Regions from separate parts of the Paenibacillus sp. G34 genome, predicted to be linked through region 1. Evidence: riboswitches for the same ligand, from Rfam matches in the RefSeq annotation. Region 1 holds a riboswitch; the other holds the start of a gene.
The links. A riboswitch is a leader RNA that binds a small molecule or an ion and turns the genes downstream of it on or off. The one in region 1 is predicted to bind cobalamin.
Positions count from the first base shown of each region.

Region 2: it holds a riboswitch for cobalamin, as region 1 does, so the genes downstream of both, AC1VYS_RS07280 (ABC transporter substrate-binding protein) here and cobJ (precorrin-3B C(17)-methyltransferase) in region 1, are expected to answer to the same signal.

Region 1 covers NZ_CM166469.1:5,878,672-5,883,770, reverse strand. The annotation lists gene AC1VYS_RS26580 (GerAB/ArcD/ProY family transporter) at 1-757, shown strand, start outside; gene AC1VYS_RS26575 (uroporphyrinogen-III synthase) at 889-1,719, shown strand; cobalamin riboswitch at 2,001-2,189, shown strand; gene cobJ (precorrin-3B C(17)-methyltransferase) at 2,566-4,500, shown strand; gene AC1VYS_RS26565 (sirohydrochlorin chelatase) at 4,817-5,099, shown strand, end outside.
Region 2 covers NZ_CM166469.1:1,647,698-1,652,796, forward strand. The annotation lists gene cobD (threonine-phosphate decarboxylase CobD) at 1-197, shown strand, start outside; gene AC1VYS_RS07265 (adenosylcobinamide amidohydrolase) at 194-991, shown strand; gene cbiB (adenosylcobinamide-phosphate synthase CbiB) at 1,029-2,006, shown strand; gene AC1VYS_RS07275 (histidine phosphatase family protein) at 2,000-2,806, shown strand; adenosylcobalamin (AdoCbl) riboswitch at 2,993-3,141, shown strand; gene AC1VYS_RS07280 (ABC transporter substrate-binding protein) at 3,513-4,508, shown strand; gene AC1VYS_RS07285 (FecCD family ABC transporter permease) at 4,505-5,099, shown strand, end outside.

The sequences.
Region 1 (5,099 bases):
TGTGGGCAGGGGAAGCTGGTATCTCTTTTCGTTTTACGGGGAGATGATTGCTCTGCCCTTTATCGTAAGGGGGAGTGACTTTCGAGTAAAGTCCATCGTTACAGGCAACATCGTCACGGGACTGCTTATGATGGTTATTGTAATAGAAACGATCACCTCCATCGGTGTACCCATTGCTTCAAGACTTGTATATCCATCGTATGAGCTGGCAAGACAGTTGCAGATTAGTGACTTTCTGGATCGATTCGATCTGGCGCTTGCCGCGGCAACCTTGCCGTGTATCATAACCAAGATTGCATTTGACCTGTATTTTGTGTGCTGGGGGTTGAAACGCATGATTCCCAGAGTGTCTGGTAAAGTACTGACCGGACCCATTGCGTTGCTGGGTTTTGTATGTGCGTTCTGGTTTTTCCGCAATGCAATTCAGCTGAATCGATTTACACGGGAATGGACATGGGTTGCGATTGTATTTGAGGTGCTGTTTCCAATCGTATTCTTTCTATTTGTTCGTCCGCGCAAAAAGGAGGCTGGGCATGCCCCGAACTCGGAATCGGGAGAACGGGCATCCAGAGGCAAACAGCAGGAAGGGGAACAGAAGCAGGAGCAGGCATCTGGTGAATCAGATCAATCTGAAGGGAAATCAGAAGGGAAATCAGAAGGCAAGTCTGAAGAGAAGTCTGGTGATAAGTCAGCGGAAAAGTCTATGGAGAAAAAAGGTAAACCATCACATGGCGGCGGTAATCTACAGCCTTCCTGATGCAAACCATAAAAAATCGTTATAGCTAAAGAGGCCGGAAAGCAAGCAGACATGGTTTCCCTCCGCAGAAGTACCCTGTATACTGTAGTCAGATTGATGAACTTTCGGCTTCTTAAACGGGGGGAACATGGATGGCTCAACATTTGGCAGGGGTACGTGTGGCATTAACCGGACCGAGAAAGTCCAAAGAGATGTCTCTTTTGGTAGAGAAAATGGGAGGAATCCCGCTTGTGCGTCCTGCACAAGGCACGGTATTTTTGGATGACCGTAACATTCGAGATGGACTGGTCTCCTGGATTTCCGATCCGCCGGATTGGGCAGTGTTTACGACGGGTATGGGACTGGATGCTTTGTTCGACATGGCTGAGGACATGGATGTAGCCGGACAACTTCGGAATGTATTGGCTGAATCGTGTATTGCAGCCCGAGGATACAAAACGGTGAATGCACTCAAGAAACTGAAGCTGACTCCATTGGTACGAGATGATGATGGTAGTACGGACGGTTTGATTCGGGAATTTGGCTCGCATGATCTGGCAGGCAAAAAAGTGATGTTACAGTTGCATGGGGAAACGGCTCCCAAACTGGTTCGCTGGTTCGAAGAACAAGGAGCTGTTGTGCGGCAGGTATTGCCGTATCGTCACGTGCCGCCGGAAGAGGCAGAACTGGAGCAACTGCTAAATGAAATCATTCAACATAAGCTGGAGGCTGTGGCTTTTACAAGCGGGCCGCAGGTTAGGTTTTTGACGGAATATGCAACTTCCCAAGGCAAGCTGCAGCAGATGCTGACGGCTTTCAAAGAAGGTGTAGTCCCAGCCTCGGTTGGTAAAGTTACGGCGAATGCCATGCGTGAGGAAGGTATCGAAGCGCTGGTTGTGCCGGAAGAGGAGAAGATGGGAGCGCTCATCGTTGAACTGGGACGTTATTTTGCCGCGAATCCGGTGGGTGTCCGGGAAGATTAATAAAGAGAGCATGCACAGGGCAAGAGATAATTAGATGTTCGGAGTAAGGCCTCAGTATGAATATTGAAAGATCGCGAGATAGCGGTATGAAGAATCGCAGACGCAATTCGTATACAGGGGAGTATTAAGTTTAGAAGAAATTACATCAGTTATATGGATGGATATATAAAGGTTCTGATCCGTTTGCGGATCGGAGCCTTTTTTCATTTTTATCCAAAATTAATGTTTAGGACAATCTGGAGAAGCGTGGACATTATTTCCTGACCGATGGTATGATGAAGACAATATGAAAGCAGCAAGGTGCTCTTGCATAAAGCAAGAGGTAACAGGGAATCGGGTGCAAGTCCCGAGCGGTCCCGCCACTGTAATGGTGAAGCGTTTTCCATGTAAGTCACTCGGTATACCGGGGAAGACAGGAAAGAACGCTAATGATCCAGAGCCAGGAGACCTACCTTGCGTGTGTCACCAAACCCTTCGCGGAAAGGAGTGGTGTACGATAAGTTCGGGAGAGGGACAAACCGTGGTTTGTTCCGTGAGGCTCTATATGGGCTGTTATGGCTGCGTGTATTTCCTTATTTTGGGGAGTTGCAGGCCTGGTTTCCTGAGTGTAAGTACATGCGCATCTCATCCGTGATTAGGATGGGATTTTTTTGTTTTTTCGGACAGGAACGAAGTTGCGAGTTAAGTAGAAGAAATGATGTGTTACAGGGCAATAAGGTGAAAGAGGCATACTGTATTGCAAAAACTTTGGATCGTCGTTAAGAAGAAACTTTCTTGAAGTGGACCTTTTAGATAAACAAGGTTGGGGCATTAATCGTGTTACAAGTGGAGTGAGGGGGAAAAGGGATGCAAAAGCAAGGCAAGTTGCTGATCATCGGTTTCGGTCCAGGTGCGATGGAGCACATAACGAAACGGGCACTGGATGCATTGCAGGAAAGCGAGGTCATCATTGGATATAACACCTATGTGGATCTGATCCGGCCTTTGTTGAATGGACAAGCCATTGTGCGTACAGGCATGACGGAGGAAGTCAGCCGGGCACAGGAAGCGGTTAGACAAGCGGAAGCGGGCCACATCGTTGCCGTAATCTCCAGTGGGGATGCCGGGGTGTATGGCATGGCAGGGCTTGTGTACGAAGTGCTCATTGAGCAAGGCTGGAAGCCGGATACTGGCGTAGCTGTCGAGGTTATTCCTGGTGTGTCGGCTATTCAATCGTGTGCGTCCTTGCTTGGTGCGCCTGTCATGCACGATGCGTGTACGATTAGCCTTAGCGATCATCTGACACCATGGGAAACGATTATTCGGCGTGTTGAGGCAGCGGCTTCGGCCGATTTTGTGATTGCTCTGTATAATCCCCGCAGTGGACGACGGACACGCCAGATTGTAGAAACGCAAGAGATGTTGCTTCGTTACCGTGATCCGAAGACACCGGTTGGCTTGGTCAAAAGTGCATATCGGGAGCGCCAGGACGTGGTCATGACAACGCTGGAAGATATGCTGAATCACGATATCGGCATGTTAACTACCGTGATCATCGGCAATTCCTCGACCATGATGTACGAAGGACTCATGGTCACCCCGCGCGGATATCAGCGGAAATATACGCTGAACTCCGCGGAACAGCCGCTCAGACCCCATGAGCGGCTGCGCACCGAAGCCGAGCCATGGTCGCTCGGCGCACAAGAAGCCCGCGCTGCCGCCTCCGGCGAGGCAGCGGGCGATAGCGCGGCCCGCGATGCGCAGGCCGCGCCAACGGCGGAGCCAGCCCTGCGCGGCGCCAGCGCCGGAGCGGGCACGGCTCCGCAAGGGCAGCCGCCCGCAAGCGCATGGGCGGCGACCCCGCCTGCGGCAAGCCCGGCGCGCGGTGCTGGCACCGCCGTGCTTGCCGCAGAGCGGCCCGCGTCCGCGGCGGCGGATGCCGCACCGCGCGCTGCCGCTGTGGCGCCACGCGCTGGCGCAGCCGAGCTCGCAGCCGAGGCGTTGACGCGGCTCGCGGCAGGCGGTGCGCTCGCCGGCGAAGCGGCAAGCCGCTGGCTGGACGCTGCGGCGTCAGGCCCGGCAGCCGCAGGCGCGCAGGGCGCGAGCAGCGCTACGGCGCTTGGCACCGCTGCTGTGCCCGTGCCGGGGCGCAAGGCGCCGCTCTTTGAGATCGGCGTATCGCCCGGCGTGGGCAACAAAAAGTTCACCGCCGCTCAGATGGCCCTGCTGGCGCAGTGCGCAAGCGAGGATGGCGAACTTGAGTATACGCCAGAGCACCAGATCATTCTGAGAGTGCCGACGTTTGAGCCGGATGCGCTGGTGGACGAGTTACGTGCAGCGAACTTTATCGTGGTGCCAATTGGGGATGTCATCAAGGTCAAAGCCTGTGACTTCTGTAACCTGGAGAAAGACGATGCGGTGCCGATGGCTAACCATTTGCAGGACGTCATCGGTGGATTATCCGCTCCGAAGGAGACGAGCGTAGCATTAAACGGCTGCGGTATGGCTTGTTACGGGGCGGTGCTGGAGGATATCGGTATCGTTTATCGCAAAGGCGGTTACGATCTGTTCCTGGGTGGCAAAAAGTTTGGCCGCAATGCACATCCGGCTCAGCCTGTGGCGGAGGGCATTCCAGGAGATCAGATTGGCGGTATCGTAGAACGCATTGTAGCGGAGTACAAGGAAAAAGGCCATCCGAACGAACGTTTCCACAAGTTTTTCAAACGGGTTGGCGTCATTCAAGGCTTCCGCCATGTGGATGCGCCAGTGACCGTTGAAGTTAATCCGGTATGCGGTGACTAGGACGTGGGATTGCCGGGCCGAGCAACTTGAAGACGATGAAAACAACATGATGTTGCAGTCATCGAATCAATGAGAATGAGAATAAGGCAATGATATATTTTTGAGCCAAAAATGATGACGCGGCAGTCATAACTGCGGTAGAACATGTAAAACAACTCGGCTGAAGCCCAGCTGATTGTGATAGATATTAACATTCAAAGCGGGACTCATTACAGCATTAGATATAGATTAAACTTTTCTTCCTTGGAACCGAGTGGGGAGCCTTACGAATATGAGAAATCCGATCTGCGGATCGGACAGAGGAGGAAATACGAAGATGGATGCAATTTTGTTGGTGGGACACGGGAGCCGTGATCCCGAGGGGAACCGCGAGTTAAAGGAGTTTGCACGTGAGGTCGCTGAGCAAGCACCGGAGAACACACTGGTGGAAACCTGTTTTCTGGAATTAACCAGACCAAGTATTGCGGATGGGGTTACTGCTTGTGTAGATCGAGGCGCGACACGAGTCGTACTCGTACCGATTATTTTATTTGCTGCGGGTCATGCCAAGATTGATATTCCGAATGCCATTGACCGTGCCAAAGCGCGTTATCCGCAGG
Region 2 (5,099 bases), 2.2 Mb from region 1:
TGTATCCGGGGCTAGATGCAGGACATGTACGCTTTGCGGTTAAAGGCGCTGAAGCCAACGACAAGTTGCTTGATGTGCTCGGAAGTGTGCTTGAACGAAGCGAGGATCAGGAAGCTGATCTGGCATCTGCCGAACAGGAGAGCCGGCAGGATCATACGCAACATACCGAAAAAATAAAGGGAGGGAAGCGGTTGTGACACTCCCGTTTTATAACTATTTTACAGATGAAAAAAGAGACGAGAATATCTATTTATCCTCTTCCTGGCCGGGTCTACGCATATTTGCTCATGAACGGCATGTTAAAGCACGGAGTCCGCAACCTTCTCTAGCACTTTCCAGCGCAGTATACGGCGGTGGTATGCTCGAATTAAATCGCGTATTTAACATCTATGTGGACAAACACTACCGGTGTGATGATCCGCCCCGTGATATCGCAGAGGCGCTGTATGAATGGCAAGAGCAAGCTGATCAGTGTGCGGGATTGCTAACTGCCGTCAGATTGGAGCATACCTCCATTCAGGAGTATACGAGTTCGGAGTTCGGACTGTTGTGCTGTACGACTGCAGGCGTATCCAATGCAGCACGGGCAGGTTCCGAGAGAACCGTGTTTGATGTCCATGGGGAAAAACAAAATAGAACTCCATATATTCCTGGCACAATTAATATCATGCTGTGGTTTAATGGACAGATGACCTCAGGGGCAATGGTCAATGCGGTTCAGACAGCGGTAGAGGCGAAAGCCGCAGCGCTTGCCGATGCAGGTGTTGCCGATTCGGAGAACGGACTTCCGGCCACCGGTACAACAACCGATGCGATTGTGCTCGCTGTACGTCAGACTACGGCAGATGATAGCCAGCTGATTCACACCTACGCGGGCACAGCAACAGCTTTGGGTGCGGCCATCGGCAGACTGGTTTATGACACGGTGACAGAAAGCCTTCAGGCCGGATTGCAATGGAAAGAAAGGAACGGGCACAGTAATGACATTTGAATTGGAGCATCTATGGACATCGTCGTTCTGGATCAGCATGTCTGGAGCTTGGATCATTATTCTTGCATACATATTAGACCGATGCATCGGAGACCCGCGCTGGATTCCGCATCCCGTTATCGGTATGGGGAAAGGCATCTCGGCACTGGAGCGTGTTATTCGGGCACGTGTGAGCACCGATGCAGGTCTGAAAAGAGCCGGAATTTTATTCCCGATCTTGATTGCAGGAGGTTCTTTTGCTGTTACTTGGGGGCTTCTCATTCTGCTGGGTCTGATTCATCCGATCTTAGCGGCTGTAGCCGAAGTTGTTCTGATTGCCACAACGATTGCTTCCAAAGGTCTGCGTGATGCAGGCGTGGAAGTTTACCGCCACTTGAAACAGCAGGACTGGCCTGCTGCACGGCGTTCACTCGGTATGATTGTTGGACGGGATACGGCACATCTGGACGAGCCTGAGGTCGTTCGGGGAACGGTGGAGACGGTGGCGGAAAATATTGTGGATGCCATTGTGTCGCCACTATTTTATGCGCTCATTGGCGGTGCTCCGCTTGCCATGGCCTACCGAGCCGTTAATACGCTTGATTCCATGGTTGGATATAAAAATGATAAATATCTGCATCTCGGCTGGGCCTCCGCTCGGCTGGATGATTGGGCGAACTGGATTCCCGCTCGCTTGACCGCTCTGCTGTTAATTGTAGGCGCATGGGTGCTAAAACTGGATGCCAAAGGTGCAGCGCGTATGGTTGCCCGGGATGCGAGGTTACATCCCAGTCCGAATAGCGGTTTTCCCGAGTCGGCAGTCGCTGGAGCGCTAGGCATCAGGCTCGGCGGGCATAACGTGTATCACGGCGTAGCTTCATTTCGCGCTTATATGGGTGAGGCTACACGGCCGATGGAGGCGGAGGATATTGTGCGAACGACCCGGTTGATGTTCTGGTCAGCGGGCGCTTTTGTGGGCCTTTGTTTCTTAGCATCCTTGGGAGTGTTTTTAGTAGGGGGGATGCTGTTGTGGTAATTAAAGAAGGGCAGGAGCAAGCTGAATCAAACTATTGTGAATCAGAACAGAATGGACCAGAGCAACGTGAATTAGAGCAGCATAGATCTAAGCAGTCTGCGGCGAAGCGAAGCATTGTACTGATCCGTCATGGGACAACATTGTGGAATGTGGAAAAAAAATATCTGGGGCATACCGACATGGGTCTGTTGCCTGCTGCACAAGAAGAGCTGGCTTCGCTGCGTAAGCAGTGTCACAACCTTAGATGGGACACGGTATATTGCAGTGACCTGCTTCGTTGTCGACAGACGCTGGCACACATTACACCGCAGATGATTGAACAGGCGAGTTTTGATCCGCGCCTGAGGGAGAATGATTTTGGGCTATGGGAGGGTCTGACATACGAGCAACTGAAGAATAATCCGTTGTATCGAAACTGGATCGATCATCCACAGGAAGTTACACCGCCTGATGGAGAAGATTGGCAAGCATTTACGGGACGGATCGATTCTTTTCTGCATGATCATATTTGGTTCGAAGCACCTGTTTCGCTACCTCTAAATGAGGTGGGTAAGTCTACTCCTGAAGCATCAGAAAAAACTTCCCGGGAGACTTCAGATACAATGTCATACAATAATTCACACAGGACACTTATTGTGACCCATGGCGGAGTCATCCGTTATATGTTATCCAGGCTCATCCCTGGTTTAGGGTTCTGGGATACACATGTAATCCCCGGACAAGCCATTCAGGTTCATATGGAAAAACAGGGAGAAAACTGGCGTGGCAGACAAGTGGATTTTCCGTTCTTCGGGTTGTAAGGTGGTGCAATATACCCTATAATCACAACAGAAGTGTGACTCGGACGGACATATTTGGTGTGATAGGCTGAGAGGCCTGAACTGACGTGATTCGTGCGAAGAGCACTGCGACTATGTTTGATCTGAATTAATCATCTTTAACGACCAAGGGTCCCGCGTGCTAAGCCAATGTTCATGATGAACAAGGACAAGCCATGATACGCACAAGGGTAAAATGGGGAAGCTGGTGCAAATCCGGCACGGTCCCGCCACTGTGAAACAGGAGTCATCCTGTAAGTCAGATTACCAGCCCTGGACGTACAAGCCGATGTTCCTTCGAGGAAAGGACAACGTTTCGGGCTATTTCTGTGCGCATGAACAGCTACCTTGCTGCACATGTACAGATAGCCGTATGCGAGACGTGATCCCTATTCCTTGTTTAAGGATAAGGGATTTTTCTTATTGCACACGATGTAGTGGAGTCATTTTATACACGTATGACGGAGAGTGCAGAACCAATTTGGAGAAACGAAGTGCTCGCCTGAAAGCTTTCTGAAAGAAAGCTACATCGAAAGCATATGCTTATCACCGGATTTTCCTTTAAATAAGGGAATCAAAAAAATCTGGGGGTAACAGCGATCGGAAAATGGTACTGCAATCGGAGTGGCCACGTGTATACAACAAAAGCAACAACAATAGTACAGATAGAGAAGGGGAGTTTAAATCAATGATTAAGAACTGGAAAGCACTCACATCACTGTTGAGCGCAGCAATGCTGGCACTGGCGCTGGCTGGATGCGGTAATGCCGCAACAAAAGAAGGAGCGGGTAATTCACAGCAACCTGCACAGGAGCAATCTCAGGAACAAACGCAAGCGGATCTGAAAACTCAATACCCACTGACCGTTACAGATGCAACGGGTGAGTCTTTCACTTTTGAAAAAGCACCAACCAAAATCGTCTCGGTATCTCCAGCTGAAACGGAGTCGCTGTTTGCCCTCGGACTGGATAATGAGATTATTGGCGTATCCGATTATGACGATTACCCGGAAGCGGCAACAACAAAAGCAAAAATGGGCGGTATTAACAAGCCGAATGAAGAATCCGTTATTGCAGCAGATGCGGATATCGTATTCGGAGGGATTTCATTGAGCGAGGATGCAGTGAAAAAGCTGCGTGATCTGGGTATTACCATTTTCAAAACGGATCCTAAATCCATCGACGATGTGATGAACAATATCGAAACCTTCGGTAAAATTACCGATCATCAAGAGCAGGCACAGAAGCTGATTACACAGATGAAGCAGGATGTAACAGATGTAACCGAAGCGGTAAAAGCCGTAAAACCGGAAGATAAGAAAAAAGTATACATCGAGTTCTCCCCAGGCTGGACGGTAGGTAAAGGTGAGTTCATGAACGAACTGATCAACGTAGCCGGGGGCATTAATGTTGCTGCCGACAAAGAGGGCTGGTATCAGATTAACGAAGAAAATGTTATTGCCTCCAACCCGGATGTCATTCTGTATACAAATGATGTTGTCGACGAAAATTCCAAAACGCTGGATCAGATTATCAAAGCACGTAGCGGCTGGGATCAAATTACGGCGATGAAAAACAATGCTGTGATTGGACTGGATGCCAACTTGCTCAGCCGTCCGGGCCCACGTATAACTCAAGGGTTGAAAGATGTTGCCAAAGCGATCTATCCTGACCTGTTCAAATGAGCAGAAAGCTGATCCTGTTCGGAACGATGGGCATGGCGCTGCTGGTGCTTACCGTGCTCATCTGCACGGGCATCGGTTCAGTGGCATTGCCCATCCGGGACATCGTTGGTATTCTCCTTCACAAAATGCCATGGGTGGGCGACTGGATTACACCTGATTGGAGCAAGGCTGCCGAACAGATTATCTGGAAAGTGCGCTTCCCGCGTGTCTTACTTGCGATGCTCGTAGGTGCTTCACTAGCAATTGCAGGGGCGGGCTTTCAAGGTGTGCTACGCAATCCTCTGGCTGATCCATTCACACTGGGGGTTTCCTCTGGTGCTTCGGTGGGGGCGGCATTCCTGATATTCTTTGGTTTGCAGTACGCTATAATTGGTATTTGGACACTGCCGCTGGTTGCTTTTTTGACTGGTGTAGTCACGTTATGGTTTGTGCTGTCTCTGGCTCGTGAAGGGCGGAAAATACCAACACACAGCCTCATTCTGGCAGGTGTGGTCATGCAAAGTTTCTTGGGGGCGGTCGTTTCCTTCCTATCGACCATGTCGAAGCAGACAATCAATGAAATTATATACTGGACGATGGGAAGTCTGGCAC